Regions from separate parts of the Agrococcus sp. SL85 genome, predicted to be linked through region 2. Evidence: predicted binding sites of a transcription regulator. Region 2 holds the regulator's gene; the other holds the start of a gene.
What was found. The regulator HrcA, encoded in region 2, represses chaperone genes, less so after heat shock. The targets are predictions, from matches to a motif close to TTNGCACTCGNNNNNNNCGAGTGCNAA.
Positions count from the first base shown of each region.

Region 1 (3,398 bases), 1.0 Mb from region 2:
CGCGCAGCGCACCTCGGTGCGCACCATGCCGAGCGAGCGGTCCTCGATGAGCTCGACGGCGTCCTCGCGCGCGTCGAAGAACGACGGCCAGCCGCAGCCGGAGTCGAACTTCGTCTCGTCGTCGAAGAGCTCGTTGCCGCACGCGCCGCAGGCGTACACGCCCTGGCGGTGCTCGTCCAGCAGGGCGCCCGTCCAGGGGCGCTCGGTGCCGGCCTCGCGCAGCACGCGGTAGGCGTCGGGCGAGAGGGCCTCGCGCCACTCGGAGTCGGAGCGTTCGATGCGGTCGGTCATGCCTCGATCGTACGCCCGCGCGGCTCGTGTTTCGCGGCGGGCGAAGCGCCTGCGCCGATCTAGGATCGAGGCATGCCGAACGAGCCCCGCGCGCATGGAGGGGGGTCCGCCGACGAGGCGGCCGCCCTGGCCTTCGCCGAGGGCGCAGCGCTCGAGGACGCGCAGATCGCGCAGGCGGATGACGACGTCGCCGCCGCGCGCGAGGCGCGCGTGCGGCGCATCCTCGACTTCGAGGGGCGCTGGTCGAGCCACGCGGGCGCGAAGGCGCGCGCCATCCGGGCGGAGTTCGGGTGGTCGACCACCCGCTACTACCAGGTGCTCGACGGCCTCCTCGCGACGCCGGAGGCCGTGCGCCACGACCCCATGCTCGTGCGCCGGCTGCTGCGCCTGAGGGAGGGCCGATGAGCCGCACGCACCGCGTGGGCGCGCACCGCACGGCGGACGCGCCGGGGTGGCCCTGGTGGGGCATCCTGCTCGCCGCCGTCTGCGCGGTCGTCGTGCTGACGGGCGCCGGCATCGTGGCGCTCGACCTGCTGCGGCCGCAGGCGCCCGCGCCCGCGGCCTCCGAGTCGGCAGCGCCCGAGGTCGTCACGAACCCCGGCGAGATCGATCCGTCGCTCGATGCCTCGATCTCGGTGCTCGACGCCTCGGGGGAGGACGGCCTCGCCGCCGGCGTGGGGCAGTCGCTCGAGGACCTCGGCTGGGATGTCACGGCCACGGGCGGCTCGACCGACGAGCAGGCGGAGACGGTCGTCTGGTACGACAGCGAGGAGCTCGCGGCCGTCGCGCGCGGGCTCGTGCAGGGCCTCGGCGTCGGCGAGGCCGCGCTCTCCGACGGCCGCATCTCGGGCTCGCCCATCACGATCGTGCTCGGTGCGGACGCCCCCGGCACGGTGCCGAGCGTCGAGCCCCGCGAGGACGGCGGCGTCGAGCACTCGGGCACGCCCGCGCCATAGGCCGCCGGCCCCGGTGCGAGCCGCCCCGCGAGGCGGCCCGCCCGATTCCGCGCTGTCCCCCGATTGGGGTACATTCGTGGGGTACACATCGACGCGGCGCAGCGCCGCACTCGACGGGCCCACGCCCGGCGTGACCGTCGAGGGGGAGGCGCGATGAGCATCGAGACGTCCACGAGCGAGGACGAGCGGGTCCTGGGCACCGTGAAGTGGTTCGACCGCGAGAAGGGCTTCGGCTTCATCCGCGTCGACGGGACGGGCGACGAGGTCTTCGTCCACTACTCGCAGATCCTCATGCCCGGCTTCCGCGTGCTCGACGAGGGCCAGCGCGTGCTGCTGGCGGTCGGCGCGGCGCCCGGCGGGCCGCAGGCGGAGCGGGTCGAGCCGCGCCTCGGCGAGCAGGCCTGACGCCCGCCCGTCCGCCCTCGGCGAAGCGCTCGGCGCTCGCTTGCACTCCCATGCGCTGAGTGCCAGACTTGCCCCTGGCACTCGCTCTGGTGGAGTGCCAGTGAACGTCGACACGTCCAGGAGGGACGAGACCGCTATGGCAAAGATGATCGCTTTCGATGAGGAGGCCCGCCGCGGGCTGGAGCGTGGACTCAACACGCTCGCCGACGCGGTGAAGGTGACCCTCGGCCCGCGCGGCCGCAACGTCGTCCTCGAGAAGAAGTGGGGCGCCCCCACCATCACGAACGACGGCGTCTCGATCGCCAAGGAGATCGAGCTCGAGGACCCGTTCGAGAAGATCGGCGCCGAGCTCGTCAAGGAGGTCGCGAAGAAGACCGACGACGTCGCCGGCGACGGCACGACGACGGCGACCGTCCTCGCCCAGGCGCTCGTGCGCGAGGGCCTGCGCAACGTGGCCGCGGGCGCCGACCCGATCAGCCTCAAGCGCGGCATCGAGAAGGCCGCCGCCGCGGTGAGCGAGCAGCTGCTCGCCAACGCGAAGGAGATCGAGACGAAGGACGAGATCGCCGCGACCGCGTCGATCTCGGCCGCCGACGAGGAGATCGGCGCGCTCATCGCCGAGGCCATCGACAAGGTGGGCAAGGAGGGCGTCGTCACCGTCGAGGAGTCGAACACCTTCGGCACCGAGCTCGAGCTGACCGAGGGCATGCGCTTCGACAAGGGCTTCCTGTCGCAGTACTTCGTGACGGACCCCGAGCGCCAGGAGACGGTCTTCGAGGACCCGTACATCCTGATCGTCAACTCGAAGATCTCGAACATCAAGGACCTGCTCCCGATCGTCGACAAGGTGATCCAGGCGGGCAAGCAGCTCGTCATCATCGCCGAGGACGTCGAGGGCGAGGCGCTCGCGACGCTCGTCGTGAACAAGATCCGCGGCATCTTCAAGTCGGTCGCCGTCAAGGCCCCCGGCTTCGGCGACCGCCGCAAGGCGATGCTCGCCGACATGGCGATCCTCACGGGCGGCCAGGTGATCTCCGAGGAGGTCGGCCTCAAGCTCGAGAACGCGACGCTCGACCTCCTGGGCCGCGCGCGCAAGGTCGTCATCACGAAGGACGAGACGACGATCGTCGAGGGCGCCGGCGAGGCCGAGGCCATCGCGGGCCGCGTGCGCCAGATCCGCTCGGAGATCGAGAACACCGACTCCGACTACGACCGCGAGAAGCTCCAGGAGCGCCTCGCGAAGCTCGCGGGCGGCGTCGCCGTCATCAAGTCGGGCGCCGCGACCGAGGTCGAGCTCAAGGAGCGCAAGCACCGCATCGAGGACGCCGTGCGCAACGCGAAGGCGGCCGTCGAGGAGGGCATCGTCCCCGGCGGCGGCGTCGCGCTCATCCAGGCGGCGAAGACGGTCTTCGAGACCCTCCAGCTGCAGGGCGAGGAGCAGACCGGCGCGAACATCGTCAAGGTCGCGGTCGACGCGCCCCTGAAGCAGATCGCCCTCAACGCCGGCCTCGAGCCGGGCGTCGTGGCCGAGAAGGTCCGCAACCTCCCCGTGGGTCACGGCCTCAACGCCGCCACGGGCGAGTACGTCGACATGCTCGCCTCGGGCATCTCGGACCCGGTGAAGGTGACGCGCTCGGCGCTCGCCAACGCCGCGTCGATCGCCGGCCTCTTCCTCACGACCGAGGCCGTCGTCGCCGACAAGCCCGAGAAGGCCGCGGCGATGCCCGCCGACCCCACGGGCGGCAT
Region 1 is NZ_CP113066.1:377,186-380,583, reverse strand. Features, by position in the region: gene msrB (peptide-methionine (R)-S-oxide reductase MsrB) at 1-291, opposite strand, end outside; gene OVA14_RS01770 (DUF3263 domain-containing protein) at 364-696, shown strand; gene OVA14_RS01765 (LytR C-terminal domain-containing protein) at 693-1,247, shown strand; gene OVA14_RS01760 (cold-shock protein) at 1,401-1,652, shown strand; gene groL (chaperonin GroEL) at 1,789-3,398, shown strand, end outside.
Region 1: the regulator HrcA is predicted to act here: its motif matches at 1,727-1,753, upstream of groL (chaperonin GroEL).

Region 2 (3,398 bases):
GCTCGCCCCGCGCCATCGCCTGCCTGGCGCCGTCGGGCATGCGTCGCATCCAGTCGGGCTCGTGCGTCGTCGCGGGATCCATCCGCCGAGCATGCCATGCCGGGACGCGACGACGCCCCGCGCCACGAGGGGCACGGGGCGTCCGCCGGCGCTCGGCTACTTCACGAGCCGCCAGTTGAAGGGATAGCGGTACGAGCCGCCGCCGTTGACGCGCACGGCGCCGATGATCGAGAAGATCACCTGGACGAGCGCCGGCACCCAGTAGATGCCGAGCAGCAGGAACCCGATGCCGATGACGCTCGTGATGGTGCCGACGATCAGGATGCCGATCGCGAGGATCGCCGAGAAGATGCCGAAGTTCAGCGCCTCCCTTGCCTCCTGCTTGGCGAAGGCGCTGCGGTCCTTGTAGATCATGAAGACGATGAGCGGCCCGATCCAGCCGCCGAATCCGCCCGTGACGATCGTGGAGAGGCCGGACAGGTGGCCCCACATGCCGGCGTTCTTCTCGTCGACCGGCGACATCGGGGGCGCAGAGGCGTACTGCGGCTGGCCCGGGGCGCCGTACTGGCCGCCCTGCGGCGGCGGGTAGCCGCCCGCGGGCGGGTAGGCGCCCTGCGGCGGCTGGTGGCCCTGCGGCGCGCCGTACTGGGGCGGGGCGCCGTGGGGCGGCACGCCGTGGGACGGGGCGCCGTGCTCGCCCTGCGGCGCACCGTAGGGCGGCGCCGCGGGCGCGGAGGGCTGCTGGGGCTGCTGCCGGCCCTGGCCGTCGGCGGGCGGGGCGGAGAACGCGGGGTTGCCGGCCGCGGCGTCGGGCGAGTGGCCGGTGAACGGCTGCGCGGGCTGGCCGACGCCGGGCGCCGCCGGCGCGCTGGGCGCGGCGTGCTGCTCGTGGGTCACGGAGAAGCCGTCGCCGGGCTGCGCGGCGGGGTCCGGCTGATCCTCGCGGCGGGGGGCGTTGGGGTCGGACATGACGTGCCTTCCTGTGGGGGCTCGGGCGGAGGTCCCGCGCCGTGCAGGTTCATTCTGCGCCGCCCCGGCTGGGGATCGGCTTCGAGGCGAGGGCGCGATAGGATTGGCAGTCAGTCCTGACGAGTGCCAGAGACGCGTGCAAGAGCGGAGCGAGGAGTCGCCCGCACGACGAGAGGAGCGGGATGGTCTCCGACCGCGGCCTCGAGGTCCTCCGCGCGATCGTGCAGGACTACGTCGCGCTCCGCGAGCCGGTCGGCTCGAAGTCGATCGTCGACCGTCACGCCTTCGGCGTCTCGGCCGCGACCATCCGCAACGACATGGCGCTCCTCGAGGAGGAGGAGCTCATCGTCGCCCCGCACACGTCGTCCGGGCGCGTGCCGACCGACAAGGGCTACCGCGTCTTCGTCGACCGCCTCCAGCGCATGCAGCCCCTCACGGGCGCCCAGCGCCAGGCGATCGCGCGCTTCCTCGAGGCCGAGACCCACGACCGCGACGAGATGCTCGCCCGCACGGCGCGGCTGCTCTCGCAGCTCACGAACCAGGTGGCGCTCGTGCAGGTGCCGGTGCGCCGCCAGGCCGCCGTGCGCCGCGTCGAGCTCGTCGCGATCGCCGAGGCCCGCGTGCTGGCCGTGCTCATCCTCGACTCGGGGCGCGTCGAGCAGCGGATGGTCGACGCCCAGCAGCGCATCGAGCCCGAGGAGGCGATGGCCCTCGGCCGCGCCTTCACCGAGACGATCGCCGAGCTGCCCGCGGCGGCCGCCGCCGAGCGCCTCGCGGGCGTCGCCGCCGACGCGCCGCCCGCGCTGCACGCCGCGACCGCGGCGATCGCGCGGGCGCTCGCCGACATGCTGCTCGGTGCGGGCGGCGAGCGCCTCTACATGGCGGGCGCCTCGCACCTCGTGCGCGAGGAGCGCGACTTCCCGCGCACCGTGACGCCCGTGCTCGACGCGATCGAGGAGCAGGTGACCCTCCTGCGCCTCTTCGACGAGATGGGCGCCGAGGGCGAGGTCGCGACCCGCATCGGGCGCGAGCTCGCCGGGCCCCTCGGCGAGACCGCCGTCGTCGCCTCGACCTACTCGGCCGACGGCAGCGACGGGCACGTCGGGGTGCTGGGCCCGACCAGGATGGACTACGCAGGCAACATGGCCGCGGTGCGCGCCGTCGCGCGCTACCTCACGCGGCTCTTGAGCGAGGACTGAGTGACCGACCACTACGAGACCCTCGGCGTCGCCCGCGACGCCGGCCAGGACGAGATCAAGAAGGCGTACAGGAGGCTCGCGCGCGAGCTGCACCCGGACGTCAACCCGAGCCCGGAGGCCGCAGAGCGGTTCAAGGACGTCACGCACGCCTACGACGTGCTCGGCGACGCCACCTCCCGCGCCGAGTACGACCGCGGCCCGCAGCCCGGCATGGGCGGCGGCTTCGGCTTCGGCGACATCTTCGAGCAGTTCTTCGGCGGCGGCGGCCGCGGCCAGGGCCCCCGCCCGCGCCGCCAGCCCGGCCAGGACAGCCTGCTGCGCGTCGACCTCGACCTCGGCGACGTCGTGTTCGGCGTGCACCGCGAGCTGCGCGTGCAGACCGCCGTGCTGTGCGGCAGCTGCCAGGGCGCGTGCACGTCGCCGGGCACGAGCGAGGAGCGCTGCACGATGTGCGGCGGCTCCGGCCACGTGCAGCGCCAGGTGCGCTCGCTGCTCGGGAACGTCGTCACGACGCAGCCGTGCCAGCACTGCCAGGGCCACGGCACGACGATCCCCTCGCCGTGCCCGACGTGCGCGGGCCACGGGCGCGTGCGCGCCGAGCGCAGCATCCCCGTCGACATCCCCGCGGGCGTCGACACGGGCCTGCGCATCCAGCTGCCCGGGCAGGGCGAGGTGGGCGAGGCCGGCGGCCCCGCGGGCACGCTCTACCTCGAGATCAACGTCAAGCACCACGACGTCTTCAGCCGCAGCGGCGACGACCTGCTCGGCACCCTCGAGGTGTCGATGCCGGACGCCGCGCTCGGCACGAGCGCCACGGTCGAGGCGATCGACGGCCCCGTCGACGTGGAGGTGCGCGCCGGCGTGCAGTCGGGCGACGTCATCACGGTCGGCGGGCGCGGCGTGACGCGGCTGCGCGGCGCCGGTCGCGGCGACCTGCGCCTGGGCGTGCAGGTCGTGACGCCGACGCGCCTCGACCGCCGCTCCGAGGAGCTGCTGCGCGAGCTGCGCGACCGCACGAAGGCGCCCGCGCCCACGCTCGGCCACTTCAAGCAGGGGCTCTTCGCCAAGATGCGCGACCGCCTCCGCCTCTGATGGCGCACTGCTACTGGCACGACGCGCTCGCGGCGCACGCCGAGGGCGACGTCATCGCGCTCGAGCGCGACGAGGCCCACCACGCGGCGGTCGTCAGCCGGATGCGGCGCGGCGAGCGCGTGCTCGTGAGCGACGGGC
Region 2 is NZ_CP113066.1:2,069,125-2,072,522, forward strand. Features, by position in the region: gene OVA14_RS10265 (hypothetical protein) at 1-82, opposite strand, end outside; gene OVA14_RS10270 (DUF4870 domain-containing protein) at 157-969, opposite strand; gene hrcA (heat-inducible transcriptional repressor HrcA) at 1,152-2,168, shown strand; gene OVA14_RS10280 (DnaJ C-terminal domain-containing protein) at 2,169-3,260, shown strand; gene OVA14_RS10285 (16S rRNA (uracil(1498)-N(3))-methyltransferase) at 3,260-3,398, shown strand, end outside.